Regions from separate parts of the Microbacterium longlingense genome, predicted to be linked through region 2. Evidence: riboswitches for the same ligand, from Rfam matches in the RefSeq annotation. Region 2 holds a riboswitch; the other holds the start of a gene.
What was found. A riboswitch is a leader RNA that binds a small molecule or an ion and turns the genes downstream of it on or off. The one in region 2 is predicted to bind FMN.
Positions count from the first base shown of each region.

Region 1: linked by a shared signal. The riboswitch ahead of ribD (bifunctional diaminohydroxyphosphoribosylaminopyrimidine deaminase/5-amino-6-(5-phosphoribosylamino)uracil reductase RibD) and the one ahead of AC3RXY_RS04545 (ABC transporter permease) in region 2 are both predicted to bind FMN.

Region 1 is NZ_JBYRJA020000015.1:9,340-24,539, reverse strand. Features, by position in the region: gene trpS (tryptophan--tRNA ligase) at 17-1,021, shown strand; gene AC3RXY_RS15435 (GNAT family N-acetyltransferase) at 1,065-1,619, shown strand; gene AC3RXY_RS15430 (Fpg/Nei family DNA glycosylase) at 1,813-2,676, shown strand; FMN riboswitch at 2,761-2,911, shown strand; gene ribD (bifunctional diaminohydroxyphosphoribosylaminopyrimidine deaminase/5-amino-6-(5-phosphoribosylamino)uracil reductase RibD) at 2,960-4,003, shown strand; gene AC3RXY_RS15420 (riboflavin synthase) at 4,003-4,626, shown strand; gene ribA (GTP cyclohydrolase II) at 4,623-5,894, shown strand; gene ribH (6,7-dimethyl-8-ribityllumazine synthase) at 5,891-6,373, shown strand; gene AC3RXY_RS15405 (Fe-S protein) at 6,484-6,831, shown strand; gene AC3RXY_RS15400 (AsnC family protein) at 6,926-7,141, shown strand; gene AC3RXY_RS15395 (ABC transporter ATP-binding protein) at 7,321-9,207, shown strand; gene AC3RXY_RS15390 (phosphoenolpyruvate carboxykinase (GTP)) at 9,308-11,176, opposite strand; gene AC3RXY_RS15385 (helix-turn-helix domain-containing protein) at 11,304-12,749, shown strand; gene AC3RXY_RS15380 (glyceraldehyde-3-phosphate dehydrogenase) at 12,794-14,248, opposite strand; gene AC3RXY_RS15375 (aminodeoxychorismate lyase) at 14,465-15,200, opposite strand, start outside.
Region 2 is NZ_JBYRJA020000002.1:326,181-341,380, reverse strand. Features, by position in the region: gene AC3RXY_RS04560 (response regulator transcription factor) at 1-383, opposite strand, end outside; gene AC3RXY_RS04555 (GNAT family N-acetyltransferase) at 380-973, opposite strand; gene smc (chromosome segregation protein SMC) at 1,196-4,756, opposite strand; FMN riboswitch at 4,860-4,997, shown strand; gene AC3RXY_RS04545 (ABC transporter permease) at 5,062-5,826, shown strand; gene AC3RXY_RS04540 (ABC transporter substrate-binding protein) at 5,811-6,869, shown strand; gene AC3RXY_RS04535 (GNAT family N-acetyltransferase) at 7,003-7,545, shown strand; gene AC3RXY_RS04530 (phosphotransferase) at 7,599-8,366, opposite strand; gene AC3RXY_RS04525 (class I SAM-dependent methyltransferase) at 8,477-9,112, opposite strand; gene AC3RXY_RS04520 (SMI1/KNR4 family protein) at 9,967-10,530, opposite strand; partial or broken gene AC3RXY_RS04515 (zinc finger domain-containing protein) at 10,573-10,713, opposite strand; gene AC3RXY_RS04510 (helix-turn-helix domain-containing protein) at 11,251-11,481, shown strand; gene AC3RXY_RS04505 (ATP-binding protein) at 11,563-13,548, opposite strand; gene AC3RXY_RS04500 (HNH endonuclease family protein) at 13,557-14,723, opposite strand; gene AC3RXY_RS04495 (adenine-specific methyltransferase EcoRI family protein) at 14,723-15,200, opposite strand, start outside.

The sequences.
Region 1 (15,200 bases), on a different contig from region 2:
GCCATAGGATGGACGGATGACCAAAGCCCGCCTCTTCTCCGGTATGCAGCCCTCCGCCGACTCCCTCCAGGCCGGCAACTACATCGGGGCGCTGCTGCAGTGGCGCGGACTTCAGGACACCTACGACGCCTTCTTCTGCGTCGTCGATCTGCACGCCCTCACCCAGCCGAACGACCCCGCGGAGCTGCGCGACAAGACCCGCCGCACGGCCGCGCAGTACATCGCCGGCGGCATCGAGCCGTCGCGGTCGACCCTGTACGTGCAGTCGCAGGTGAGCGCGCACGCCGAGCTCGCCTGGATCCTCTCCACCCTCACCGGGTTCGGCGAGGCCGGGCGCATGACGCAGTTCAAGGACAAGTCGCAGCGCTACGGGTCTGATGCCACGACCGTCGGCCTGTTCACCTACCCCGTGCTGATGGCGGCCGACATCCTGCTCTATCAGGCCGATGTCGTGCCGGTCGGGGACGATCAGAAGCAGCATGTCGAGCTGACCCGAGACCTCGCGGAGCGTTTCAACGCGCGCTACGGCCAGACCTTCCGCGTGCCGAACCCGATGATCCAGCAGGAGACCGGCCGCATCTACGACCTGCAGAACCCGACGTCGAAGATGTCCAAGTCGGCGGAGAGCGACGCGGGGGTGCTGTGGCTGCTCGATGACCCGTCGACGTCGGCGAAGAAGATCATGCGCGCCGTGACCGACAACGAGGGGTCGGTGCGCTACGACCGTGAGAACAAGCCGGGCGTGTCCAATCTCCTGACGATCTACGCGGCCCTCACCGGCCGTCAGGTCGCCTCGATCGAGGACGAGTATGCCGGGCGCGGCTACGGCGACTTCAAGAAGGGCCTCGCCGACGTGGTGGTCGGAGAGTTCGGGCCGGTGCGCCAGCGCGCCCTGGAACTGCTCGATGACCCCGCCGAGTTCGATCGCATTCTCGCCGAGAACGCGGCCAAGGCCGAGGAAGTGGCCGGCGCGACCCTCGACGCCGTCTATGACCGAATGGGCCTGTTGCGCCGCGGCTGAGCGCAGCGCTGCGATCCCCCTTCAGACGCCAGAAAGAGACCGTATGGACCCCTTCGAGATCCGCACGGCGCGCCTCGTGCTGCGCGCGCCGACGGCGGAAGACATCGACGTGATCGCTGAGGCCTGCCAGGACCCGGCGATCGCACGCTGGACCACTGTTCCCTCCCCGTACACCCGCGACGACGCCGAGATCTTCATCGGAATCGCCACGGAGGGGTGGGCCACGGGCACGGAGCTCAACTGGGCCGTGCACGACGACGACGGCCTGATCGGGATGATCGGGCTCCAGCAGGTCCGGGACGGCGCCGGTGAGCTCGGCTACTGGATCTCGCACGGCGTGCGCGGCCGCGGCTATCTCACCGAAGCCGGCCGGGCGGTGATCGACGCGGCCTTCGGACGAATCGGGCTGCAGCGCATCGAGTGGAACGCGGCGGTGGGCAATGTGCCGTCGGCGCGGACCGCGCGCACGCTCGGCTTCCAGTACGAGGGCACGCGCCGCCAGCGGATGGCGACCCAGCGCGGCCGCGAGGACTCCTGGGTGGCCGGGCTTCTCGCCGATGACGACCGCACGCCGCAGCCCTGGCCGATGCTCGACTGACGCACAGCACCGCGCATCCGGCACGGTGCGCGTGCGCAGGTCGGCCGACGCGGCCGTGGTCACGCGGCGCTGCCGCGTCATGCTCCTCCGCTGGTCTTTGGTCATCGTTCCCGGCAACAGCTGATCACGCCGCGGAGAGGCCGCGAGCAGCGGTCTCCGCGCCGATGTCAGCGGCCCGTGGCAGGATGACGGCATGCCGGAGATGCCGGAGGTTCAGGGCCTTGCCGACTTCCTCGCCGCACGGACGAGAGGTCGGGTGATCGAGCGCGTCAGCGTCGCGGCGATCTCCGCGCTGAAGACCTTCGACCCACCGATCGATGCCCTCCACGGCGCACGCATCACCGGCGCCACGCGGCACGGCAAGTACGTCGATATCGCGACGGACGCCGGGAATCATCTCGTCTTCCACCTCGCCAAGGCCGGGTGGATGCGCTGGTACGAGGAGGTCCCCGCGACGCCCATCAAGCCAGGCCGCTCCCCCATCGCCCTGCGTGTGCGCCTCGACGACGCCAGCGGCTTCGACCTCACCGAAGCCGGCACCAAGAAGTCGCTCGCGGCATGGGTGGTCCGCGATCCGGCCGACGTTCCCGGCATCGCGCGACTCGGGCCGGACCCGCTCGACGACGCCTTCACGCGCGACGTGTTCGCCGCACTGCTCGCCGCACGCCGGATGCAGGTCAAGGGCCTGCTGCGCGATCAGTCGGTGATCGCCGGGATCGGCAACGCCTACTCCGATGAGATCCTCCATGTCGCTCGGATGTCGCCCTACGCCATTGCGGCGACGCTCGATGACGCCGAGGTCGACCGGCTCTACGCCGCGCTCCGCGAGACACTCGAGCACGCGGTGGCGACAGCGTCTGGTCGGCCCCCGGCGCAGCTCAAAGACGCCAAGCGCGGCGGCATGCGCGTTCACGGGCGTCGCGATCAACCGTGCCCGGAGTGCGGCACCGCGGTGCAGAGCGTGTTCTTCGCCGACCGGTCTCTCGAGTACTGCCCCACCTGCCAGACCGGCGGCAAGCTCCTCGCCGACCGGCGGCTCTCGCGACTGCTCAAGTGAGGCAGGAAGCCGCTTCCCGGGGGCCGTCTCGCACCGTCACGAAGCGGCCCCGCCTCCATGCCGCGCAGTATGATCGAGACAAGCACGCATGCTCCGGGGTCGGTGAGAATCCGAACCGGCGGTGACAGTCCGCGAGCCCCCGCGACAGATGGCGGGGGCTGATCCGGTGGAACTCCGGAACCGACGGTGATGCGGGGGTGACCCCTCGCTAGTCCGGATGGGAGGCAGCATGCCCTGCGGCATGCCGTCGGCCGTCCCGGAGCCCGACGAAGGAACAGGACGCATGACCGTGAGCGAGGCCGAACAGGCAGCGATGACGCGCGCCATCGCCCTCGCCCGCAACGGTCCGCGCAGCCTGAACCCCCAGGTCGGCGCCGTCATCCTCGACCCCGCCGGCACCGTGATCGCCGAGGGCTGGCACCGCGGCGCCGGCACGCCGCACGCCGAGGTCGATGCCCTCAGCAGGATCCCCGCCGATGCAGCACGCGGCGCCACCGCCGTCGTCACGCTGGAGCCCTGCAACCACACCGGTCGCACCGGTCCGTGCGCACAGGCACTCATCGATGCGGGTGTCGCGCGGGTGATCTATGCCGCAGACGACCCCGGCCAGACCTCCAGCGGCGGCGCGGAACGACTCAGGGCCGCCGGGATCGACGTCGTCGGCGGCGTCGATCAGGGGGCGGCGACCGCTGTGATCGCCGACTGGCTCGCCGTGCAGCGCCTCGGCCGCCCGCTCGTCACCGTGAAATGGGCGCAGAGCCTCGACGGCCGCGCCGCCGCCGACGACGGGTCGAGCAGGTGGATCACCGGCGCAGCAGCACGCGCCGATGTGCACCGGCGCCGCGCGGAGGCCGATGCCATCGTCGTGGGTACCGGCACGGTCCTCGCCGATGACCCCGCCCTGACCGCCCGCGACGGCGATGTGCTCTTCGGACATCAGCCGATGCCGGTCGTCATCGGCAGCAGGCCCGTCCCCGCGGACGCCGCGGTGCGCCGGCACCCGCATGCTCCGCTCGTGTACGAGACCAGAGACCTCGCCGCCGTGCTCGACGATCTGCGCGAGCGCGGCGTGCAGCGGGTCTTCGTCGAGGGAGGCCCGACGCTGGCCAGCGCATTCCTCGCGGCGGGGCTCTTCGACACCGTCCTGGCCTATATCGCTCCGGTCCTGCTGGGGGGCAGCCGCCTGGCGCTCACCGACATCGGCGTGCCCTCGATCCACGATGCCCGCCGGCTGCACGTGGACGCCTGGGTCCCGCTCGGGGCCGACGTCCTCGCGATCGCACACCCCGTCGCCGACACCGGCGACTCTGAAGGAGGAGACCGCTGATGTTCACGGGAATCATCGAGGAGATCGGCGAGATCACCCGCATCACGCCAGCGGGCGATGGCTGGCGGATCACGGTGCGCGCGCCGCAGGCCGCCGCCGACGCGGTGCACGGCGAGTCGATCGCGGTCAGCGGCGTCTGCCTCACGGTCGTCGGATCGACCGCCGACACCTTCGACGCGGACGCGATGAAGCAGACCCTCGACGTCTCCGCACTGGGATCGGCAGCGCCGGGTCTGCGGGTGAACATCGAGAAGGCGCTGCGTGCCGGCGACCGACTCGGCGGTCATATCGTCCAGGGTCATGTGGACGGCGTCGCCACGGTGGCCGAGGTGCGTCCGGGCGACCAGTGGAGCGTCATCCGGTTCGCGATCCCCGCCGATCTCGCCCCCCTCGTCGTCGATCAGGGGTCGATCACGATCGACGGCACATCCCTCACGGTCAGTGCGGTGAGCGAGCCAGCGGAGCCCGCCCCGTGGCTGGAGGTGTCGCTCATTCCCGAGACGCTGACGGCCACGACCCTGGGGCAGCGTGCGGTCGGTGACCGCGTCAACGTCGAGACCGATGTGCTGGCACGTCATGTCGAGCGCCTGCTCGCCTTCCGCGGACTGGAGAACCCCCGATGAAGCTGGACACCATCCCCGATGCCCTCGACGCGCTGCGCGCCGGGCGCCCGGTCCTCGTCGCCGACGACGAGGACCGGGAGAACGAGGGCGACATCATCCTGTCCGCCGAGCTCGCGACAGCGGAGTGGCTGGCCTGGACGATCCGCCTCTCGTCCGGGTACCTGTGCGCGCCGATGCCCGCGGACGTCGCCGACGCACTCGACCTGCCACCGATGGTCTCAGCGAACCAGGACGCCCGCGGCACCGCCTACACCGTGAGCGTCGACGCCGCCTCCGGCGTGACGACGGGGATCAGCGCCGCAGACCGCGCGCGCACCCTCAACGTGCTCGCATCGGCGGACTCGACCCCGGCGAGCCTCATCCGCCCCGGCCACGTGCTGCCGTTGCGCGCCGTCGACGGCGGCGTGCGCCAGCGCGCCGGCCACACCGAGGCCGCGGTCGACCTGATGCGGCTCGCGGGCCTGCGCCCCGTCGGCGCGATCGCCGAGGTGGTCTCCGACGACGGCAGCATGATGCGTCTGCCGGAGCTGATCGAGCTCGGCAGGCGCGACGGCGTGCCGGTGATCACGATCGAGCAGCTGATCGCCTACCTCGACGAGCACGAGCCGATCTCCTCCGACGCCCCGCCGGCCCCCCGCCGGGTGAGCCTGCACGCCGAGGCCCATGTCCCCACCGCGCACGGCACGTTCCGCTTCCGCGCCTACAAGGACCGCATCACCGGCACCGACCATCTCGCGGTCATCTCCGGCGAACCCCAGGGCACCGCACTGGTGCGCGTGCACTCGGAGTGCCTGACCGGAGAGGCGTTCGGTTCGCAGAAGTGCGAGTGCGGGCCGCAGCTGGACGCCGCACTCGACGCGATCTCCCGCGACGGCGGCGTGGTGATCTACATGCGCGGCCAGGAGGGGCGCGGCATCGGCCTCGTCAACAAGCTGCGCGCCTATGCCCTGCAGGAGCAGGGCCTGGACACCCTCGACGCGAATCTCGCCCTGGGGCTCCCCGCCGACGCGCGCGACTATGCCGCCGCTGCGGGGATCCTCGCCGATCTCGGGATCGCTCAGGTGCGCCTGTTGACGAACAACACCGACAAGGTGGACCAGCTGCGCGCCCTCGGGATCGACGTGATCGAGCAGGTTCCGCTGGTGGTGGGCGTCGGCCCCAACAACCACCAGTACCTGGAGACCAAGCGCGCCCGCATGGGGCACGTGATCGCCGACGACGCCATCGCGGAGTCGATGAGGGACAGCGTCGAGAGGAGCAGCAGATGAGCGGAGCAGGAGCCCCCAGAAACACCGAGGGGATTGATGCGGCTGGTCTGCGTGTCGTCGTGGTCGCCGGCACGTGGCACGACAAGATCACCGACGGCCTGATCGCCGGTGCCCAGCGCATTCTGGATGCGGCAGGGGCCACGCATCGCCTGGTGCGCGTGCCGGGCTCGTTCGAGCTGGCCGTCGCCGCGCAGGCGGCCTTCGCCGGCGGTGCTGACGCGGTCGTCGCGCTCGGCGTGATCATCCGCGGTGGCACGCCGCACTTCGAGTACGTCTCCGCGGCTGCCACAGACTCCCTGACGCGTGTGGCCCTCGACGCCGGCAAGCCGGTGGGGTTCGGCGTCCTCACCCTCGACGACGAGCAGCAGGGTCTGGACCGCGCCGGCCTGCCCGGCTCGAAGGAGGACAAGGGAGCGGAGGCCGCTGACGCCGCGCTGCGCACGGCGCTGGTCGTCCGCGACCTGCGCGGCGGGCAGTAGGCCCGTTCGCGTCCGCGACGCTCTGCGCGGGATCGGCGCCGCCCGGTCAGCCCCGCCCGGTTAGCCCTGCCTCGCTGGCGACCGGCCGGGGCATCACCTACCGTGAAGGCATGGAGATCCTTCGTCACGCTGTCGTCCTGGCCCACCTCGTCGGTTTCGCCGTGCTCTTCGGCGCCTGGGCCGTCGAGGCGTTCGGCGGCAAGCAGCGTTTCACGAAGATGATGAACTGGGGCCTCGTCATCGCCGCGGTGGCCGGCCTCGCCCTCGCGGCTCCGTGGGGCGGTGCCGACCTGAACTACCCCAAGATCGCCGTGAAGCTCGGCATCCTGCTGGTGATCGGCGCCCTGATCGGCATCGGTGCTGCCCGTCAGCGTCGTGGCGAGAACGTCTCCCCCGTCCTGTTCTGGCTGGTCGGCGGCCTCACCCTCGGCAACGCGGCGATCGCCGTCCTCTGGTGAGATCCGCGGGTGTCAATACTCATTGACACTTACGACGGCGTCACCTAAAGTTGACACCGGATGCCCGCCTGCGGCATCCGGGAGGAGTTCCGCCATGGGCAGCGACGCGATCATGACCCGCATCGGCGCGGACGGCGAGCGCGAGCCGCTCGCCGAGCTGCGCCGTCTCGCCGATCTGCGCCGCGAGATCGCGCGAAACGAAGAGGTGCAGGTGCGCCGGGCGCGCATCGCTGGGCACTCCTGGCAGGCGATCGCGAGCGCTCTCGGCGTGACGCGCCAGGCAGCGCACCGCCGCTTCGGCAAGACCTGAGCCATCCCCGGCGGCCGTGTCGAGCCCAGCCGCGCAGCGCCGGTCCATGATCCGGATGCGCTCCGCCGCCCTCGATGCCCGGGGAAGGCCCGCCCCTGCACCCCCCGGTGCAGGAAGTCCATAGGCGCCCCCCATACGGTCATCAGGTAGCTTCCCCCTTCCGCGACCGAGGTAGATCCATGTCACGCACGGCGACTCCCCGCCGCCGCGGCCGTGGCGCGCAGCAGGACGGCCCGCGCGCCACCTTCCGCCAGCTCGTCCCCTTTCTGCTCGAACACCGCCGGACCCTGGTGTGGGTCGCGCTTCTCAGCGTCTTCGGCGCTTTCGCCACCCTGGTGCAGCCCGCCCTCGTCGGACAGGTCATCACCCGGGTGCAAGAGGGTCAGACGCTCGGGACGCTGGTCTGGCTCCTCGTCGGGTTCGTGATCGTGTCGTCGATCATCTCCGGCTACCAGCACTACCTCCTGCAGCGCACCGGGACCGCCGTGGTGTACTCCAGCCGCCGGCAGCTGATCGCCCGCATCCTGCACCTGCCGATCCGCGAGTTCGACGCCCGCCGCACGGGAGACCTGGTGTCGCGCGTGGGCACAGACACCACGCTGCTGTACGCCGTGCTCACCCAGGGGCTCGCAGACGCCGTCGGCAACGCCATCCTCTTCCTCGGAGCGCTGATCGCGATGCTCGTGATCGATCCGCTCCTCCTCCTGCTCATCACGGTGGTGCTCGGCCTGTCGCTGATCGCCGTCGTCGTGCTGAGCGGGCGCATCCGCGTGGCGTCCGCCGCCCAGCAGGAGAAGGTCGGCGAGCTCGCCTCCGGCGTCGAGCGCGCGGTCGGATCCATTCGCACGGTCCGCGCTTCGGGGGCGACCGAACGGGAGACCCGCGATATCGCCGCTCTCGCACAGGAGGCCTACGGGCTGGGCGTGCGCATCGCGAAGGTCTCCTCGTTCGTCGTCCCGGTCGCCGGCATCGCCCTGCAGGTCTCCCTGCTGGCGGTGCTGGGCGTCGGCGGGTTCCGCGTCGCCGCCGGAGCGATCGACATCGCGAGCCTGGTGACCTTCATCATGTTCCTGTTCCTGCTGGTCATGCCGCTGGCGTCGACCTTCGGCGCCATCACCTCGGTGAACCAGGCGCTGGGCGCGCTCGGCCGCATCCAGGAGGTGCTCGATCTCCCCCTCGAGACGGACGGCGACGCCGAGGAGGCCGCACGCATCGGCCGCTCGCCCGCGCAGCGCGACGCTCCGGCGATCTCGTTCCGCGACGTGCGGTTCCGCTATCCGGACAGCGTGATCGCCGCGCGCGAGGCCGCGGCGTCCGAGGCGCGCGCGCTGCTCGAGCAGATCCACCTCGACCCCGTTCCCCCGGCGTCTTCCGACGGCTCGCAGGAGGTGCTGCGCGGGGTGTCGTTCGATGTCCCGCGGGGCGCGCGCGTGGCCCTGGTCGGCCCGAGCGGCGCGGGAAAGAGCACGATCCTCTCGCTGATCGAGAGGTTCTACGATCCGACGGCGGGGTCCATCCGCCTCGACGGACACGACATCCGCACCTACCCGCGCGACGAGTTGCGCGGGCAGTTCGGATACGTCGAGCAGGATGCGCCGACGCTCGCCGGAACGCTCGCCGACAACCTTCGTCTCGCCTCGCCGGACGCCACCGATGCCGACTGCGAACGGGTGCTGCGGGCCGTCAACCTCGGCGATGTGCTCGAACGCAATCCGCTCGGGCTCCAGGCGCCCGTCGGCGAGGACGGCGTGATGCTCTCCGGCGGCGAGCGCCAGCGGCTCGCGATCGCTCGCGCGCTCCTCACCGCGGCGCCGATTCTGCTCCTGGATGAGTCGACCTCGTCCCTCGACGGCGTCAATGAGCAGCGCATGCGCGATGCGATCGATGCTGTTGCGGCCGGCCGGACGCTCATCGTCATCGCCCACCGTCTTTCGACCGTGGTGGACAGCGACCTGATCGTGGTGCTGGAGAACGGCGAGGTCGTCGGCCAGGGCACGCACGACGAGCTGGTCGAGACGACGGCGCTCTACCGAGACCTGGCCCGCCACCAGCTCCTGACGCCCTAGCCCCGCGCGCCTGCTCGAAAACAGGCAAACAGCACCAGAACAGGCCGGAATCCGCGGAAGCGGCCTGTTCTGGTGCTGTTTGCCTGTAACGGCGTCGGTGTCAGGCGGATGCCGCCGCGGTCAGGCGCTCCCGCAGAGCGGCCAGCTGACCCCGCAGCTGCGCGGGCACCCGGTCGCCGAAGGAGTCGTAGAGCTCCTCGGTGAGGTCGGCCTCGACCTGCCAGGCGGCGGGGTCGACGTCGAAGAGCTCGTCGAGGTCTTCCGCCGGCACCTCGATGCCGTCGAGGTTGAGGTCCGCGGCGTTCGGGAGCCGGCCGATCGGGGTCTCGACAGCCCCGACCTCGCCGCTCAGGCGGCGGAGGATCCAGTCGATCACGCGGGCGTTGTCACCGAAGCCCGGCCACAGGAAGCGACCGTCGGCGCCACGGCGGAACCAGTTGACCTGGAAGATGCCCGGCAGACCCTCCTCCCCCACGGACGCTCCGACCTTCAGCCAGTGCGCGAAGTAGTCGGCCATGTTGTACCCGCAGAACGGCAGCATCGCGAAGGGATCACGCCGCAGCTCGCCGAGCGTGCCCTCGGCCGCGGCGGTGCGCTCCGACGCGATCATCGAGCCCAGCAGCACGCCGTGCTCCCAGTCGAAGGCCTCCACCACGAGCGGGACGTTCGACGCCCGGCGACCGCCGAACAGGATGATGTCAAGCGGAACCCCCTCTGGGTCGTCCCAGTCGTCCGCGATCTGCGGGCACTGCGCTGCGGCCACGGTGAACCGCGAGTTCGGGTGCGCGGCGGGCCGGCCGGCCTCGGGCGTCCAGGGGTTGCCCTCCCAGTCGGTGAGCTCGGCCGGCGCCTCGTCGGTGAGACCTTCCCACCACACATCGCCCTCGGGCGTGAGGGCGACGTTCGTGAAGATGGTGTTGCCCCACAGCGTCTCGACCGCGGTGACGTTGGTCGACTCGCCCGTTCCCGGCGCGACGCCGAAGAAGCCGGCCTCCGGGTTGATCGCGCGCAGGCGCCCATCGGCGCTCGGACGGATCCAGGCGATGTCATCGCCCAGCGTCTCGACCCGCCAGCCCGGGATGGTGGGGCGCAGCATCGCGAGGTTCGTCTTGCCGCAGGCCGAGGGGAACGCCGCGGCCACGTGGTAGCGCCGCCCCTGCGGGTCGATCACGCGGATGAGCAGCATGTGCTCGGCGAGCCACCCCTCCTCGCGCGCGATCACCGAAGCGATGCGCAGCGCGAAGCACTTCTTCGCGAGGATGGCGTTGCCGCCGTACCCCGAACCGTAGGAGTACACCTCCAGGGTCTCCGGGAAGTGCACGATGTACTTCGTCTCGTTGCACGGCCAGGCGACGTCCTGCTGGCCGGGCTCAAGCGGTGCGCCGACGGTGTGCACGGTGCGCACCCAGGGGGCGCCGGCGGCGATCTGCGCGGTGACCTCTGCGCCCACCCGCGTCATGATCCCGATCGATGCGACCGCGTAGGCGCTGTCGGTGATCTGCACGCCGATGTGCGAGAGCGGGCCGCCGATCGGGCCCATCGAGAACGGCACGACGTACATCGTGCGGCCGCGCATCGAGCCGGCGAACAGGCCGTCCAGCGTGCGGCGCATCTCGTTCGGCTCCGCCCAGTTGTTGGTGGGGCCGGCGTCTTCCTCCCGCTCGGAGGCGATGAACGTGCGCGCCTCGACGCGGGCGACGTCGCTGGGGTGCGAGCGAGCCAGGTACGACCCGGGGCGCAGCTCGGGGTCGAGCTGGATGATGGTGCCCTCGGCGACCATCTGGCGCATGAGCGCCTCGTTCTCGGCCCGAGAGCCGCTCACCCAGTGGATGGCGGCGGGCTGCGTCTGCGCGGCGACACGATCGACCCAGGCGCGAAGCTCGGCAAAAGCCGGCGTGTCGTAGTCCGGCGCCACTCCTTCCTCGGAGTCCCAGACGGTCGAAATGCTGCCGGTCGCGGCCACTGCCATAATCGTTGCTCCTCAAGGCGTACTGACCTTCTCATTCTCCCGCTGTTTACCTGTATTTATGAGGCTCCAACGCGATAAGAACACGCGATCTTTACAAATGACGGTGTCTTTCCACTACGGTGTTCACATGCCAACGACCGGACTCGCGCTCACCACGCTCGGCCACCGCATCCGCCACCACCGCCTCGGCAGGGGACTCACCCTCGACGAGCTCGGCGCACTCGTCGGCGTGGCGGGCAGCCAGCTCAGCCTCATCGAGAACGGCAAGCGGGAGCCGAAGCTCTCCCTTCTCCAGGCGATTGCGGGAGCCACAGGGACAGATGTCTCCGACCTGCTCTCCGGCGAGCCGCCGAACCGGCGCGCGGCGCTGGAGATCGAGCTCGCCGATGCGCAGGCGAGCCCGGTCTTCCGTCAGCTCGGCCTCGCGCCCATCAAGGTCACCAAGGGCATGAGCGATGACACCCTCGAGTCCGTCCTGGGCCTCTACCGGGAGCTGCACCGCCGCGAGCGCGAGGCCATTGCGACCCCCGAGGAGGCTCGGCGTGCGAACACCGAGCTGCGCCTGCGGATGCGCGACAGCAACAACTACCTGCCCGATATCGAGCGGCTCGCCGAGCGCCAGCTGCGCGCCGCCGGCCACGTCTCCGGCGCGCTCTCCCACCGCACCGTGAGCGTCATGGCGGAGCAGCTGGGTTTCGAGCTGCTGTACGTGGACGACCTGCCGGACTCAGCCAGATCGGTGACCGACCTCGAGAACGGCCGGATCTACCTGCCGCCCACCTCGATCCCGGGCGGCCACGGCCTGCGCTCGATGGCGCTGCAGGCGATGGCCCACCGGCTGCTCGGGCACACCCCGCCGACCGATTACGCCGACTTTCTGCAGCAGCGCCTGGAGATCAACTATTACGCCGCCTGCTGCCTCATGCCGGAGACCGCGGCGCTGGCGTTCCTGGTGCAGGCCAAGAAGGAACGGAACCTGGCCGTGGAGGACTTCCGCGATGCGTTCGGTGTGACCCACGAGGCGGCGGGCATGCGCATGACGAATCTCCTGACGGAGCATCTCGGCATCCGGCTGCACTTCCTCCGCGCGGAGGAGAACGGCGCGATCACCCGCGTCTACGAGAACGACGACCTGCCGCTGCCGAGCGACGTCACCGGGGCGATCGAAGGTCAGAAGGCCTGTGCGCGCTTCTCGGCGCGCACCGCCTTCGCCCAGCAGAACCGGACCGTGGAGTTCCATCAGTACACCGACACCCCGACCGGCACCTTCTGGTGCTCCACCCAGACCGGTTCCGCCGACCGCGGGGTCTACTCGATCACCGTTGGCGTGCCCTTCGACGACGCTCGCTGGTGGCGCGGGCGCGATACCCCGGCGCGGGAGCGGTCCACCTGCCCGGACGAGGCGTGCTGCCGCCGTCCGCCGGCGGAGGCCTCCGCCCGCTGGGAGGGCAAGGCGTGGCCGAGCGCACGGGTGCACCAGCACATGTTCTCGCCGCTGCCCCGCGGCGCCTTCCCCGGCGTCGACGACACCGAGGTGTACGCCTTCCTCGACCGTCACGCCATCAGGAGCTGAGCATCCGGCGGGCCGCCCGGAACGCGCGGCCCGCCGGATCAGTCTCATCCCTGCAGGGTCACCTCGCGACGCGGCGGGAGCACGACCGGGTGCGACCCGGCCAAGACCTCGATCACACGGACGACCTGGCACGAGTAGCCGTACTCGTTGTCGTACCAGACGTAGAGCACCACGTCGGTGTCGTTCGCGATCGTCGCGAGCCCGTCGACGATGCCCGCACGGTGGGATCCCACGAAATCGGTCGAGACGATCTCTGGCGACTCGATGTAGTCGATCTGCTGGCGCAGCTTCGAGTGCAGCGAGACGCGGCGCAGGTAGTCGTTGAGCTCGTCACGGTCTGCGGCCTTCTCCAGCGTGAGGTGCAGCACCGCCAGCGAGACGTCGGGGGTGGGCACGCGGATCGCCGACCCGGTGAGCTTGCCAGCCAGCTCGGGCAGCGCGCGGGCCACGGCCTTGGCGGCTCCGGTCTCGGTGATGACCATGTTCAGCACGGCGGAGCGACCGCGGCGGTCGCCCTTGTGGAAGTTGTCGATGAGGTTCTGGTCGTTGGTGAACGAGTGGACCGTCTCCACGTGGCCCCGCACGATGCCGTAGGCCTCGTCGACCGCCTTGAGCACCGGGGTGATCGCGTTGGTCGTGCAGGACGCCGCAGAGACGATGCGGTCATCGGCCGTGATGACATCGTGGTTGATGCCGTGCACGACGTTCTTCAGCTCGCCCTTGCCCGGCGCGGTCAGCAGCACGCGCGCGACGCCCGTCGACTGCAGATGCTGGCTGAGGCCGGCCTCATCACGCCAGCGGCCGGTGTTGTCGACCACGATCGCGTCGCGGATGCCGTAGGCGGTGTAGTCGACGGTGGCGGGATCGTTGGAGTAGATGACCTGGATGCGGTTGCCGTTGGCGATGATCTGGTCGTTCTCGTGGTCCACCGTGACGGTGCCGTCGAAACGGCCGTGCACCGAGTCGCGCAGCAGCAGGGAGGCACGCTTGTCGAGATCGTTCTCCGCGCCCTTGCGCACGACGATCGCGCGGAGGCGCAACCCGCTGCCGCCGCCGGTGTGGGCGATGAGGATGCGAGCCAGCAGCCGCCCGATACGGCCGAAACCGTAGAGGACGACATCCGTGGGCTCCGGTGCGGCGATCTCGCCGCCGAGCACCGGCGCGAGCTCGTCGCGCAGGTAGTCGACGAGGTCGCGCCCGCTGGCCGCGTGGCCGCTCACCAGCCGGGCCAGATCGATCGACACGGGGCCGGGGTCGAGGTCGCGCACCGCCTGGAGCACCGCGAGGGTGTCTTCCGGGCGCACCTCGTCGTGGCCGAGCTGCGTGATGCGCTCGTGGGTCTCCAACAGGCCCATCGTCGACAGCCCGAGCAGCCGGTGCCCCTGCAGCGAGGTGACGACACCTCGCTCGCGGTTCAACTGGCCCACAAGGGGAATCATCTGCTCGGCGAGGGCCTCACGGGCCACCCATTCATCGCGGTGAGAGGCGGAGTCGGTCATTCAGCGTCCTTGAACATACGTGCACGCGGAAAGCGCACCAGGAGTTGCGGCGCGCTGAGGAAGGAGTCTCCCCCGTTCCAGGGTAGAGGGTCGAACGGCCCTGCATCGACCAGGGCGCCGTAAAGATCCGCATAATTGCGTGCCGTGGCAACAGAACGCCTGAGCCCGCCGTCACGCACCGGCGCAGCCGCTGCGCGGACGGATGTTCGCTCGCGCTCAGTCGCGCGGTGAGAGCAGATAGGCGTTGAGCTCGGCGGTGAAGGCGGCGTCGACGGCGATCTCGACGCCGTCGATCGCCGCGACCGGGGCCGCCAGGCGCACGCTCGAGACCAGCCAGGCCGCATCCGCCGTGGTCAGCTCGGCGGCCGGGATCGTGCCGTACTCCGCCCGGAGCCCCCGCGCGGCGAGGAAGTCGTACACGCTCAGCTGGGTGGTGCCGCGGAGGATTCCGCCGGAGGGCTCCGGCGTCAGATACCGGTCGCCACGGCGCAGGATGAGCGACGCCGTGGGTGCTTCGAGGACGTACCCGTCGCTGGACAGGAAGATCGCGTCGTCGGCGCCGCGTCGCCTGGCCTCGCGGATCGCGGCCATGTTGACGGCGTAGGAGAGCGTCTTGGCGCCGAGGAGCAGCCAGGGCGCACGCTCGGCGACACCGCTGTCGAAGCCGCGATCGAGGGTGACCACCCGCACCCCTTGGGTCCGTACGGCGGCGAAGTCTCCCGCCGGCGAGGCCGTGGCCCACGCGGTCGGGGCCGGCCCGTTGTCGACGCCACGGCTGAGGATGAGCTTGATCACAGCTTCGCCCGACGGGCATGCCGCTGCCGCCCGATCGACCGCCTGGCGCCACTGGGCGAGGTTGGGCGCGGGCAGATCGCACAGCCGAGCCGAGTGCGCGAGCCGTTCGAGGTGGGGCACCGTCTCCTGGGCGTGACCGTCGACCACGCCGATCGAC
Region 2 (15,200 bases):
CGCGCCCTGTGCAGCGCGACGAGCGCCTTCAGCCGCGCCGACAGCTCCCCCACCGCGACGGGTTTGACGACGTAGTCGTCTGCGCCAGCGGCGAGGCCCGCGACGCGATCGTCCACCTCGTCGCGGGCGGAGAGGATGCACACCGGGAGGGTGCGGGCATCGAGCCGGAGACGGCGCACCACGTCGATGCCGCTGATGCCGGGGAGGCCGACATCGAGGAGCACCACGTCCGGTGCCCGGGTGCCGACCTCGCGCAGCGCGCTCTCGCCGTCGGCGGCCTCGCGCACGTGGAGACCCTCGAGCGTCAGAGCACGGACGAGGGCACGACGCACGCCGTCGTCGTCGTCGACGACGAGCACCTCCGCACCTTCCGCCCCGATCATCCGGCCCTCCTCACGGCCTCGGTCTGCTCCGCCCGGAGCTGGGTGACCACGAGCGCGCCCTCCCGGCCGACGACCTCGAAGCCGAGGCGCCGCGCGAGGGCGAGCGACGCTCCGTTTCGCCGGTCGATCACCGCGAGCACCAGCTTGGCACGAAGCTCGGTGAACACCGTGTTCAGCAGCGCCTGAGCGGCCTCACGGCCATAACCGTGCCCCGTGACGTCGGATGCGATGATCCATCCCACCTCGACCGTGCGGATCTCGCGGCTGACGATACGCAGGTGCGCCGAGACGTCGCCGATGAGCGCTCCGTCGTGCTCGACCCCCATCGCCAGGAAGTCCCCGGGACGCCGCAGCACCGTCTGGCGGGTGCGGAGCCGGAGATGATGACGCGACTCACGCCGGTCGCGGAGCCGCCACGGGAGATACCGGATCACCTCGGGGTCGGACTGGATGCGGTACCAGGCATCCGCGTCGTCCATGCGATGCGGGCGCAGCAGCAGGCGCGACGTGGCGATCGGGCGGGCGTGAAACTCCTCGCCGGCCGGGAGCCGCGGGGTCGGACGCCCCACGACGGTCAGGAAATGGGACACGGGACGACCTCCATGCCGTCATCCTTCTCCCGCATCGTGAGACGCGGATAAGAGCCGCTGCCGACGAGTCCGGTCCCCCGCGTCGTTCCTAACTCAGGCAGACTCCGCGCCACACCCTCGAAACTCCTATTTCGGGGCCTCCGCGCCCGTTCTTTCCTGAGTTCGGTGCCGGGTCGATCGGGCAGGATCTCCCGAACGACGGCGGCAGACCCCGGGGCCCGCTCAGGAGGCGCGCTCTGCCGCCCGATCGCCGACCCGCTGGCCGACCACCGCGGAGACGCCGTCCTGCCGCATCGAGACGCCGTAAAGGGCGTCCGCGATCTCCATGGTGCGCTTTTGGTGCGTGATCACCAGCAGCTGACTGCTCTCACGCAGCTGCTCGAAGACGCTGAGCAGGCGGCCCAGATTCGCATCGTCCAGCGCTGCCTCCACCTCGTCCAGGATGTAGAACGGACTCGGGCGGGCTTTGAAGATCGCCACCAGCAGGGCGACCGCCGCGAGCGACCGCTCGCCGCCGGAGAGGAGGGAGAGACGTTCGATCTTCTTGCCGACCGGCCGCACAGCGACCTCGATGCCGGTGTTCAGCATGTCATCGGGGTCGGTGAGCGAGATGCTGCCGGCCCCTCCGGGGAACAGAACCGGGAAGACCTCGCCGAACGCCTGACGGGTGTCTTCGAATGCGCTCGCGAAGATCGTCTGCATCCGCTCGTCGATCTCGGAGATGATGGTGCGCAGATCCTCGCGGGTGCGCTGCAGGTCAGCGAGCTGTTCTGTCAGGAACGCATGCCGCTGCTCGAGCGCGGCGAACTCTTCGAGCGCGAGCGGGTTGACCCTGCCCAGTTGGGCGAGTTTGCGCTCGGCGTCTCGCAGCCGGCGCTCCTGGATGCGGCGGTCGAACGGGATCCCGGACGGCTCGGCGATCTCATCGCCCTCCGTGCTGAGCAGGCCGTCGCCGCCCGCATCCCCCGGGTCGCGGGGCACCAGTCGGTCGGGACCGTACTCTGCCACGAGGACGTCCTCGTCCAGCGCGAGCTCCGACGATACGCGCTCGAGCAGGCTCGTCAGGTGCAGCTTCTTCTCATGGATCTGCAGTTCGAGACCGTGCACGCTCTCGGTGAGCCTGCTGAGCCGTTCGCGGAGCGTGGTCTCCTGCGCACGGAGCCGGACGATCTCCTCACTCTGGGCGGCACGGGAGGCCTCCGCCTCGCCGAGGGCGAGACGCGCCTCGGCGACGGAGCGGTCGATCGAGTCGAGGATGCGCGGGAGCTCCCCGGCGACCCCGGCCGCGGTCTCCCGCTGCGCCCGGCGGATCACCGCACGGCGCGCAGCCTCCGCAGCCGCTTCCCGTTCCTTCTCCCGCTGCCGTTCCAGGCTCGTGACCCTGTTCTGTGCGGCACGGACCCGCTCGCGCAGCGTCTCGACCTCCAGACGGGCCTGCACCTCCGCTTCTCGGGCGTCTTCCAGTGCCTGCAGCAGGCCGTCGCGGGCCGAGGCGTCGAGCATCGGACGCGGTGCCTCCTGCGCGGTGTCGTGCTCCGCGACGGCTGCCCGTGCCTTCGCCTCGGCGTCTGCGACCGCCGAACGCGCCTGCGCGAGGTCGGCCTCCAGGCGCTCGCATTCTGCGACGGCCGACTCGTGGCGCACCGTCACCCTGTTCAGCTGCTCGGCGTGCGCGGCGAGGGCCGCATCGTGCTCTCGCAGCGCCTGCAGCGTCTCGCGTGCGCGCCGCCGGGTGCTGTCGACCTGCTCCGTCGCGTCGCTGCGCGCCGCGCGCACGCTGTCTGCGATCACCGTGACCTCGTCGAGCCGATCGCGGGCGGCATCGCGCTCCGCGGCCAGCTCGAGGCGGGATCGCTCCCCTCCGCTGCCCGCGCGCAGGGTGTAGGCCGTCACGACCTCGCCGGTGCGGGTGACGATCGTGGCGCCGTCCGCCTCCGCCGCGTGCAGCGCATCGCGGGCCGCGTCGAGATCGTCGGCGATCAGCACGTGCGAAAGCACGCCCATCACACCGGGAGGAGCGGTCACCACGTCACGGGCGAGCACGGTTCCCGCCGCAGCGGTGCGGTCGGATACGGCGGAGAAGGCATCCGCGATCACGATCTCGATCGTGCCGCGGTCCGCTCCGGAGATCTCGGCGGCCAGGCGGTAGGCGTCGCCGGCGGAGTCCACCAGCACGCCCTCGGTGAGAGGACCGAGCACCGTGGCGATCGCCGCCTCGTAGCCCGCCTTCACCTGCACGGCGTCTCCCACCAGGCCGCGGATTCCCGCACCGCCGCCCGAGACGATCTCCGCCGCGCCGCCGGTCACCGAAAGCGCACTGCCGAGCGCGGCGACCTTGGCGGTCAAAGCGTCAGCCTCACGCTCGGCGGCATGGAGGCGGTCGCGGATCTGCTCCAGCTCCGCCTCCGCTGCCGTCGCCGCGGTCTGTGCCTCCTCATAGGCGGCCGCGTACTCCGCCGCGCTGGAAGCCGGGGCGGCGTTCTCCTCGAACGCGGCCAGCGCCTCCGCTGCTTCGCGACGGCGCTCCTCGGCCGCCGCGAGAGCGTTCTCCTGACGCAGCACCGCGCCCCGCACAGCGGCCAGGGCCGACTGGGCTGCGTCTGCACGGCCCTTCAGCGTGTTCAGGCGCATGTCGTGCTCGGAGACGAGCGCGCTCTGCTCGGCGATGTCGACGTCCAGCGCGTCGAGCTCCGCCCGCGCACGCACCACCTCCCGTGATGCATCCGCGGCGGCGTCCTGGGAGGGTTCGACCCCCGCGGCGATCTCGTCGAGCTCCGTCCGCGCGTCGTCGATCATGCCGGCGGTCACGTTGACCGCGCCGACCGCCGCATCGTCCTCCTCGCTGCCGAGGAGCGCAAGCCGCTGATTGGCGAGCGTGTACAGGCCGCGCATGCGCTCCTGGACCTGTTCGAGCCCGAACAGGGTGTTGCGCGCGGCATCCACGGCGGCGGTGTCCTGCAGCGCCTCGAGCCGCACGACCTCGGCGTGCACCGCGTCGACTTCCGCGGAGATCACCAGTCGTTCTCCGTGGCGCTCCTGCTCGGTGCGGACGTGGTCGTTGAGCGCTGTACGCAGCGCCACGACGTCATCGGCGAACAGCCTGGCCTTCGCATCGCGCACGACGGCCGCGATGGTCTGCGCCTCACGGGCGATCTCGGCCTGGCGTCCGAGGGGCTTGAGCTGGCGGCGCACCTCGCCGGCGAGGTCGCTCAGGCGGGTGAGGTTGGTCTCCATCGCGTCGAGCTTGCGGACCGTCTTCTCCTTGCGGCGCCGGTGCTTGAGGATCCCCGCCGCCTCTTCGATGAAGCCGCGGCGGTCTTCCGGGGATGCCTGCAGCACGGTGTCGAGGCGGCCCTGGCCGACGATCACGTGCATCTCACGCCCCAGGCCGGAGTCGCTCAGCAGCTCCTGCACGTCCAGAAGACGGCAGGACTCCCCGTTGATGGCGTACTCGCTCGACCCGTTGCGGAACAGCGTCCGGCTGATCGTCACCTCGGAGTAGTCGATCGGCAGGGCACCGTCTGCATTGTCGATGGTCAGTTGCACCTCCGCACGCCCCAGCGGGCCGCGGGTGGAGGTTCCGGCGAAGATGACGTCTTCCATCTTTCCGCCGCGAAGCGTCTTCGCACCCTGCTCACCCATCACCCAGGCCAGGCCGTCGACGACGTTCGACTTGCCGGATCCGTTCGGACCGACGATGCACGTGACGCCGGGCTCGAATTGGAAGGTCGTCGGCTGCGCGAACGACTTGAACCCCTTGAGCGTGAGGCTCTTCAGGTGCATGGGCGCACGGCGGGACGGGGGCGGATCACGCCCCCACGCTACCGGACGCGATCCCGGGTGAACCGAGCACGCGCGCAGAGACGCTAGTGTGTGCGACAGAGCTTGACGTGCTCCGTGGTCGGTGAAAGTCCGAACCGGCGGTGAAAGTCCGCGACCCTGATCGGCCCCACCGGGTCGTGATGGCTGACCCGGTGGAACTCCGGGGCCGACGGTGAGAGTCCGGATGGGAGGCAGCACGTGGCGTCCCGCGACGCCGCGACGTGGCCTCCCCTCTTCTCCTCGGAGCAGCCGAGGAAAGGACGACGATGGCCCGCCCCGCCCACCGCCGCGCTCCGCGTGCGGTCGCGGCACCGCTCGTCCTCGGCGCCGCGCTGATCGTGCTCTGGGCGGGATTGTCTGCGGTCCTCGGCGAACGTCTGCTGCCTGCGCCGCTCGCTGTCCTGGATCGGCTCCGTCTCGAACTGCTCAACGGCGACGTCATCGTCGCGGCCGGGGCGACCCTCGGCGTGAGCCTGGCCGGTTGCGCCCTCGGCCTGCTCGTCGCGTTGCCCCTCGGCTATCTCATCGCTCACTCGCCCACCGCGGCAGCCGCGCTCCAGCCGTTCGTGGCTGCAACCCAGGCCATCCCGGCTGTCGCGTTCGCTCCGCTTCTCGTGCTCTGGTTCGGGTACGGCCTGATCCCCACCGCACTCCTGTGCGCGCTGCTGGTCTTCTTCCCCATTCTGCTGAACACCGTCCTCGGCTTGACCAGACTCGACCGGGATGTGGTCGACGCCGGACGCGTCGACGGGGCGGGTCGCCTGGCGCTGCTGGTCTTCATCGAGGCCCCGATGGCGCTGCCCGCTGTGCTCACCGGCATCCGGAACGGTTTCGTCCTGTCTGTCACCGGAGCCGTCGTCGGCGAGTTCGTGATGGGCGGGCACGGCCTCGGCCAGCTGCTCACCGTCACGCGCGACCGCGCCGACACCACCGGCATGTTCGCCGTGCTCGCGGTCCTCGCGATCATGGCGATCTCTCTCGATGCCGCGGTACGCGGCCTGGAAAGGATGATCCGATGGAACGAAAGATGAGCGCACGCCGCCGTGCCGGCGCAGCTCGCGCGGCGCGGCCGCTCGCCGTCGCCGCCGCCATCGCCCTCGCCGTCGCCGTGCTCTCCGCATGCGCACCGGCCGGCGATGAAGCGGGGCCGGCCAGCCCCACCGGTGACGCGACGTCCGCGGAAGAGATCACGATCGGGCTCACCTATGTCCCCAACGTGCAGTTCGCGCCGTTCTATCTGGCGGAGCAGCGCGGCTACTTCGCCGATGCCGGACTCGATGTCACCCTCCGCCACCATGGTGACTCCGAGGACCTCTTCGGCGCGCTGCAGAGCGACGAGGAGCAGGTCGTCATCGCCGGCGGGGACGAGATGATGCAGGCGCGCTCCGGCGGCATCGACGTGCTGTCGATCGCGACCCTCTATCAGGAGTACCCGGTAGCGCTGATCGTGCCGCAGGGATCGACGATCACGAGCCCCGACGACCTCCGCGGCCAGCGCATCGGCGTGCCAGGACCGTTCGGCGAGACCTATTTCGGCCTCCTCGCGATGCTCGATCAGGCGGGGCTCACGACCGACGACGTGCACGTCGAGAACATCGGTTTCACCCAGCAGTCCGCGCTCAGCTCGGGGCATGTGGACGCGGTGATGGGCTACCGGAACAACGATGTGCCGCAGTTCCGCGCAACCGGTCTCGATGTCGACGCGATCGAACTCACCGTGCCGCTGGTCGGCATCGGCCTGGGCGTGACCGCGCAGACCGCCGCCGACCGTGGCGATGCCCTGCGGGCGGTGGTTCAGGCGGTGGGGCGTGCGGTGGCCGACATCGCGGCGGATCCCGCGCTCGCCGTCGACGCCGCTGTGCAGGAGATCCCCGGCGTCATCACCGACGAGCAGCGCGCGATCATGCTCGAGGTCGCCGAGCGGACCGTCCCGCTCTACGGCGATCTGAGCGGCCCCTGGGGGCGCAACGATGACGCGCGCTGGGCTGCGATGGCGGAGACGCTGCTGTCGGTCGGCATCCTCACGGCTCCGGTTCCGGCGACCGAGGCCTACACGAACGACTTCGTCGACTAGCCGGTCCCCGCGCACGCGCGCTTCGCTCGCCCCTGTGTGCTCCCCTCGCGGGAACCAGAGTCCTCTGTGCGCAGGGAGCGCACAGAGGCGAGCCGAGCTCCGGGGGCGCGGCGCGGGGTAGTAGCGTTGCGGAATGCGCCTGGAGACCCCCCGCCTCGTGCTCCGGGAGATGGACGAGAATGACCTCCCCCGACTGCGCGAGATCCTGCAGGACGAGACGACCATGACGGCGTACGCGGGCGCGTTCGACGAGGAGATGACGCAGGCCTGGTTCGAGCGCACCCAGAACCGCTATCGTGATGACGGCTTCGGGCTCTGGGCGGTCGAGCAGCGCGACACGCATCGCATGATCGGCCAGTGCGGCCTCACCCGCCAAATGATCCTCGGCGACGACGTCATCGAGGTCGGCTACCTCTTCAATCGGTCCTTCTGGCACCGCGGGTATGCTGCCGAGGCCGCCCGCGCATGCGTGGCCTTCGCCTTCGAGCAGGGGTTGGCCGCGCGGGTCTGGGCGCAGGTGCGCGACACCAACATCGCCTCGATGAACGTCGCGATCCGCGTGGGCATGACCGTGCGGGGACGCTTCGTGAAGCACTACCGCGGGGTGGACATGCCGCACCTCGCCTTCGCCATCGACCGCCCCGATGCGACAGATGCGGCAGCGGGCGCTGACTGACGCGTGACGCTCCGCGCGGTGAGCGGACGCCGAGCCCCGATCGCCCTGTTCGGCTATTCGGCGTCCCAGAGCCGCCGGTAGTAGTCAATCCGCAGTGGATCCGGTTCGATGCCGTAGGCATCCCAGAAGATCGCCTCGTCGACGTCGCCATAGTTCCAGGCGAGAGACATCGACATCACAGCGAGGTCGGCCCACCGATCGGCCAGCCCCAGGCGCGCGAGATCGAGATGACCCAGGAACGAACCGTCCTCGGCGAGCACGGTGTTGGGCGCACACGGGTCGCCCTGGCACACCACGAGCCGGTCGATGGGTGGAGGCGGGCCCACCTCGACGAGGTCGACAGCACCGACCTTCGCCCGGTGGCCCACCCCCCAGTCGAAGGGGCATCCGTCCACCGGGAGCCCGTGCAGGCGCCGAAGGCCCGCACCCAGAGCGCGCAGAGCCGTCTCCGGCTCCTGCTGCCAGCGCTCCGCAACGGCCGACCTCCCCGGCAGAGCCCGGGTGAGCAGCACCTCCTGGGCATCATCCGCGATCACCTCGACGACGGCGGGCACAGGATGCCTCCCCTGCATCCAGTGCAAGCGCTCGGCTTCGTCGCGAAGGGACTCGCCCGATCCCGCCGGGTTCCACTTCGCATAGACGTCGACCTCACCCGACCGGTGGTCGCTGAGGATCGCGAACGTCAGCCCGCCCGCCCCGTTCAGCCACACCGGGTGCCGGCGTGCATCCCCGAGGCCGACCGCATCCAGCACCCGACGCAGTCCGTCGGGAACGGGGGTATCGACCGGGGGCGGGCCCGCCAGATCCGAAGGTTCGGACATCTGATTCATTCTCCTGATTCATTCTCCAAGCCGGAGTCGTTCGCGTGTTTCACGCCGACGCGCGCTGGTTCAGGCGTCCTCGGTCGAGCGCGCCCACGGGACCGATATCGCTAGATGCGTACCGCCAGAAGCGCGCCGTGTGGCCGGGCGGAGGGATCTGTGCGCGACGCCGTGCGGGTCACCGTGAAACCCGCCCGTTCGACCTCCGATACCAGCAGCTCCATCGGCCAGGAGTAGGCGGTCGTGACGGCGTGGTCGAACGGCGCCACGACGGCGCCGGCGAAGAACCCGATCGCGAGACCGCCGCCGCGTCGGATGCCTCGGGCGAACTCGGTGAGCGGTTCCGACATTCGCGAGGGATCCGTGTGGATGAGCGAGTACCAGGCGAGCACACCCCCGAGGGCGCCGTCATCGACGCCGAGGTCGTGCGCGACGCCGACACGGTACCGCGCGCGCGGATACGCAGCCTTCGCCATCCGAATGAACTCCGGCGCGGCATCGACACCCTCGACGTCGATCCCGAGTCCGGTGAGGTGGGCCGTCCACTGCCCCGGCCCGCATCCCACGTCGAGCACCGGCCCGTCCAGACCACGAGCCCACTCCTCGACGAGAGCGAGGTCGGCGCGCGCGACGTGCTCGATCCGCCCGACGGCGTCAACGTACTCGGCCGCGCGCGCCCCGTATGAGGAGCTGACCCGGGCGATCTCGCGACCCGTCAGAGAACCGCCTCGCTCATCGCCCACCATCTCTCCCTCCCTTTCGACCGCGCCCGGCGACCGACGTCAGGCAGATCTGCGCGCACGACACCCGTGCCGTTCGACCGCAGCTCTCGATCACGTCGTCCCCTTCCTGCCCCCCTCATGCTCTGCGCGCATGGTCGGCAACGCCACACGACACGCGCTCGGCCCGATCCGAGATCTCTGGATCCGTTGTGTCCCGCCAGAGTCTGCGACGTCACCCCGGGTGACGCAGACCGCGGACAGCGGCAGGCGATCGATGGTTTCAACGGCAACCAGGGCCTCAGACGAGGAAACGAACGCTCTGTCGTGGACGCCCGGCTTCGTTGGTCTCACCTTCCACCGGGTGCGCCGTTTCGAAGGAGGAGCTGTGCTGGGCGGATGCGGCCGCATCGCGCATCTCAACGCTTCCGCCGGCGGCGCGGGCACAAGGGCGAGGAACGGTTCATGAACTGCGCGCGACGGATCGGTCCACCGCGTCGCGGACACGGCACTCCCCCGTGCCCGCACGCGTTGAGCGAGTGCGCGATGTACCTCGCCTGCCGCATTCTGACGTTCACCGGTCGAGATTGTCCGAACGCCGGACACTATGTGCACGATCAATCAGCGGCGTCACCCTCTGCCCTGAGTGTCTCGTCCAACACAGCGAGCACAGGGGCAGGCTTCCCGCCCTGCAGTCCTTTCCCTCCACGGCCTCGCAGCGGCTGGCTGGAAGAGTACACCGGGGCTTACCCAGGCTGAGCCGTCTGCCTCGGTCAGGGCCCCGGCAGTCCAGCCGTATCCGACGACGCGCCTCACTCTGCGAAATTCTGCTGCGCGGTCTTGTTCAACGATGCCACCGTGACGCTTCGCAGGAGGCACACCTAAAGAGAAGGGTCGACGACAAATTCTTCTACGTTTTCTTGCAACCAGGCAAGTGACGAGGCGAGGTACGAACCACCGTCGGGGGCGACAAAGGTGACTTCATCTGGATCGTGCACGAACGCAATGATCTGCCCCTGAGCTCCTTCTGGCGCAGGATCGCAGTCCGCAAAGAGCACCATCGTGGAGCTCTCCCACGCGGCGAACGGAAGCCAGCCCGGCAAGAACCACCCGTCTCGGATGCGGGAATCGCGGCGATCGTCCTGTTTATAACCCTCGTATTGCGGCGCAATGCGTTGCAATCGGTCACGCAAGCGCAGGCTCTCCGTCGTGGAGAGAAAGTCGAAGCCCGTGAAGAAGTTGGGCCGGGTGAACACGGATGTGCTCGAAGGGCCACCATCGGCTGTTCGCCAGAGCTCAACCAGCCATGTCGGGACTCCCGACCCGAGAGCAGCGATTCTCTCTTCCGTCGCCGGATCGTTGAGCGCGAAAGCTACGTCCCGCTCACGGTAGCTGCGTCGGACGGCGTCGAGGTACGTGCCGGGGCTGAGAACGTCGGCGGTCATCGATCCTCCTTCGGACGAGAAGTGATGAGACAGCGGCCAAGCTTAGCGAACCCGCTGACAGCGCGGGCAGAAGTGCGAGGATCGCCCGCCGATGACGAGGCGGCGGATCGGAGTGCCGCAGCGCTGGCACGGCTTCCCGGTGCGCCCATAGGCATTCAAGGAGTGCGCGAAGTAGCCCGACTCCGCTAGATAGATACGTTCACAAGTAGTTAGTCGAATCATCATTCGAGAGCGATTCAACTGGGCTGTCGAACCTTGCTCGAGATCTTACCGAGAGCGGTGGACACGCCCGTCGTTTCGTTTCGCGCGCACTGAGATGCTTGAGGAGAACGTCGCGCAGGAAGACTCTCTGCTCATAGCTGAGCGGCGGGGCCGCCTCGCGAATCCTCCTTACATGCTCGTCGTGGGCGTCCAGCCGAACACCTGGTCCAAGTCCGAGACGCGGACCATCACCTTGCTAACAAGACGCCCGCCTTCCGTCGTCACCCGCTCTGTGCGCGCGGACAACATCCCCTGCTTCACCCGTCGCCGGATAACGTCGCGGCTGCACTCATGACGTCTCGCAGCGGCGGCGACGTCAAGCCAGCCGTCTTCGCGCATCGGGCACCTCCCACTCTCCCTGCACCAGCAGCAGGCTCGTGGCATTGACGTTCACGCCTAGCCGCTGTGACTTATCGTCCGTGGACTCATCGTCAGCGTAGCGAAAGCGTTGGGGGATGAGTGAGTCGGCGCATCGCATCGCATCGCATCGCGTTCGGCGAGCGCATTCGCAACCTCCGCCAGGAACGTGGCTGGGTATCCCAGGAAGCCTTCGCCCACCACGTGGGCTTCGACCGTACCTACATCAGCGGCATCGAGCGAAGTCGACGGAACCCGACGCTCGACATCATCGTGAAGCTCGCGCGGGGGCTCGACGTCACCCCGTCGGCGCTCCTGTCGACGATCAAGTAGACCTGTAGAGCATCTTTACCAACAATCGAGCCGACCGACACGCACCCCCGAGGCCTCACTGGCCCGCGGATTAGTAGGACCTCATTCGTTGATCGCTGAGTCATCCTCGATCTGGTCAGCGAGCAGACCCTCAGGGATAACGTCGCCGTGGTTTCGGCGCAGGTAATCCCGTGCGTCTTCGAGGGAGGGGTCGTGCTGCAGGCTCTTCTGGAAGTAGTCGAGCCGGCGCTTCGCGTCATCGATGATCTGACCCCAGTCGCGTACCCAGACCCTGACCTTCGCTCCCGGCGCATCCGGGAGGTCAGGCTCGAACACGACCCCACGTTCCCGGTTCTTCTGGTTCGCCTCCTGACGGACGACGTCGTCGATCTCGCCCGTCACGAGCCAGAAGTCCCACTCCGTGGTGCTACTCGCGAACCGCGGGTCCTTGGCCACTGCCATCGCGTACGCCTTGATCTGTGCCAGTTCCTTCTGCCCTGCTGGGATCTTCGGGGCTTTGAGCTCGACGACGAGGTGCCGGTTCCGGTCGTGCTCGGTGGCAGCGACCGAGAGCAGGAGATCGAGCCGGCCCGACTTCCCATCGAGCAGCTTCACGGGCGTCTTGTCGGTGCGCGGCTCCTCGAGCAGCTCTCGGTGCCGATCGAGCGCGGCGGTCAGGCCCCGCTCGCTCACCATGAGGTTGTACTGCTCTCCGAAGACCCATAGCTCGCTCTCGAGGATCTTGTGCAGGTGGTCTCGCTCACCCACCATCTTGTTCGTCTCGGGGTCAAAGACCATAAGTTCGAGGGCGCGGAGGAACTCGAGTCGGTTGGTGACATTGCTCGACGCTTGTATTACCCGCGACAGACTCGTGCGGGTGAGGAGACGCTCGAGCTGCTCCCTCTCGTCGGCGGGCAGCCCCACGTACTCGTCGAGCAGCGCTGAGACATCGCTCGGCCGCTGCTGGAGCGACTCGCGCAGCAGCCCGAGAGTGAGCTTCTTCTGCTTCTTGCCGCTTGGGATGTGCCTACGGATCGACGTGGCGACCACATCGAAGGTCGCTCGCTCGACCTTCTCCTCCTCCGTCTCCGGCTCGCCCTGGTACGGGTAGACGTTGCCTTCCTTCCACTCCTCAACGAGTTCACGGCGACGCTGGGCGCGCCGGCCCTCGAAGTGCTCGTCGAGCGCCCGGTCGACCTCGGCGAGCAGCATTCCGAGAACCGAGGGTGCGCTCTCGAGCTTCGCGAGGAGCCACTCGTTGTGGTGCTCGGGCATCTCGTCCCACATGACGTAGGCCGAGTACCGGAAGTCGGCGGACGGCGCGGTGTCGAGCGCGTCCACCGGCACGCCTTCGCCGTCGCAGAGGTGGACAGCGCGCTCGTTGCCCGCTTTCCACTCGATGATCCGGAGCTTCGCCTGCCGGGTAACGGCCTCGTGCTCCCACTCCAGGTCGTAAGTGGTGTCGAAGTCGATGACGTCATCGGGCTGGATCCGCGAGCCGTCGTAAAGGATCTCGACGTCGTCACGGGCGAGCAGATACGGCGCGAACGTCGCCGTGATCCGGTCGCGGGCCTTGTCGGCGTCGAGGCGATCCAGGGCATCACGACCCGAGGCGATGAACCGCGTCCCAGTGCCCTCGTCGGTACCCACGGGGTCCGCGATGTCGAAATCGTTCCGCGCGTTGACCGAGGAACGGACGACTGAACGAAGACGCTTCCCGTCGATGCTGTCGGCGACGGTTACCCATTCGATCTGAGTGCCGAGAGCGAACGCCCGCAGCCGGCCCTGGCCGAAGCGACCGTGCAGTGGGCGCTGCTCGCCCTTGCTGCGACCGGCCATCCGCTTCCACGAATTACCGACCCATCGGAAGGCGGACGACAGCTCCTCGGGAGCCATGCCGTGCCCGTCGTCGGTAACCTCGACGCCGATCACGCCGTCGGCTTCGTTGCGGTGCAGCACCGCCGATACGGAGTGGGAATCGGCGTCGAGACTGTTCCACACGAGCTCCACGACCGCCTTGACTGGATCGTTCTCGTGGGCAAGCCGCTCGACGAGGTCATTGCCGGCTTCTAGGGAGATCCGAGTCATGGCGTTGCCTAGCGGTTACCCTTAGCGCGATTGTGGGTCACGCAGAGCATGCTCAGATTGGACAGGCTCGTCGATCCGCCCTTCGACCAGGCGGTCACATGGTCGGCGTCCATCTCGTTCTGCTTGTAGATCCGGGCCTTGTTGCTGTCCCCGGCGATCGTGCACAACGGGCAGTTCGACTCACCCGCGGCCTTGGCCTTGGTCGTCTGCCGCTCGTAGGCGACGCGCTTGTCTTTCGCCTCGAACAGGCGGATGTCGAGCAGCTGGGGCTTCGTCTCGCCATCGAGCAGATACTCGTAGATGCCCTTCGGGCTGTGCACGGCGGGGTCACTGCGCAGTTCGTTGATCCGGTCCTCGAGCTTCGCCGAGCTGTAGGACATCGTGTGGTGTTCCTCGTAGAGTCGGCCCCACTCGAGGCCGCGCATCTCCTTGTCCGGCGGACGGATGAAGACGCCGGCGACCCAGTCGATGACCGAGGTGAAGTAGTTCTTCAACGCGGCGATGTCGGCGTCTTGGCGGTGCTGGGCGAGGTAGGCGTCGATCGTCAGGCCCTGCGAGGCCGCGACCCACTCGAGCGCCTCCTCGAGGATCTGCTGGCGCTTGGGATCACCGTTGACGTACGACTGCCACTTCTGCATGTTCGCGTTGTTGGAGTTGGAGTACTCCGCCTTGGCCTTGGTGATGAACGGCCCGGAATAGATCGCGTTGCGCAGCTCCTGCCTGTTCAGCGGGACGCCGGCGATGTTGATCGTCTGGAACCAGGCCTTGATCTCGTCCTCGGTGCCGTCGCACTCGTAGATGTCGAGCTTCGTGTCGAGGATCGTGCGCTGGAGGTTGTTCGACAGCGACGAGAACGTCTGCTCCTTGCCGCCGACCTTGATCGCGAACTTGCCGGTGACGAACCGACCGACGCTGGTGATGCGCTGCTGGCCATCGAGCACCTCGAGAGCGGATCCCTCGACGTTGAAGTAGATGAGCCCGAGCGGGTACTCCTTGAGCAGCGAGTCGATCACCGCGACGTCACGCTTGCCGTCGTTGTAGATGTAGTTGCGCTGGTACTCCGGCTGGATGACGAGCCTGCCGTCGAGCCCGAACAGGCCCTTGCCCTCAAGCTCGTTGTAGACGAAGCCCTTGAGGACCTCTTCGACGGTGTAGTGCTTGAGCTCGGTGTCCATCAGACGTCCTTCCGGCGGATGAGGATGCGCTTGTACGCTGTGTGGTAGGTCGGCTCGGTCAACCCGAGGCGGCGGTGGCCGGCGCTGTTGCCCCCGGTGCCGCCCTGCGCGTAGTAGGTCTTCACGAACTCATCGCCGAGGGTCCCGACGCCGATCCGGCGCAGCTCGTCCATGTCGTCGCCATGCGCGAGGATCTCGAACTGCTCAGGGTTGTACTTGTCCAGGAAGGTGATCGGCACGCCCATCACCCCGTCGTAGTCGCTCGGGATCGAATCGACCCACGGGACCTCGATGGCCTCGGGGAAGTTGTAGTAGCGCTGGTACCCGACACCGCGGACGTCCTTGTGCTTGGAGAACCTGATGTTGTCGTCCATCGTCATCAGCTGCAGCGGCTCGTGCCGGCGGCCGTGGTCGATGTTGGTGAACCAGCAGGCGTTGCCGAGCCTGGTGAAGTCGTGCTCGTCTGTCGACGGGTAC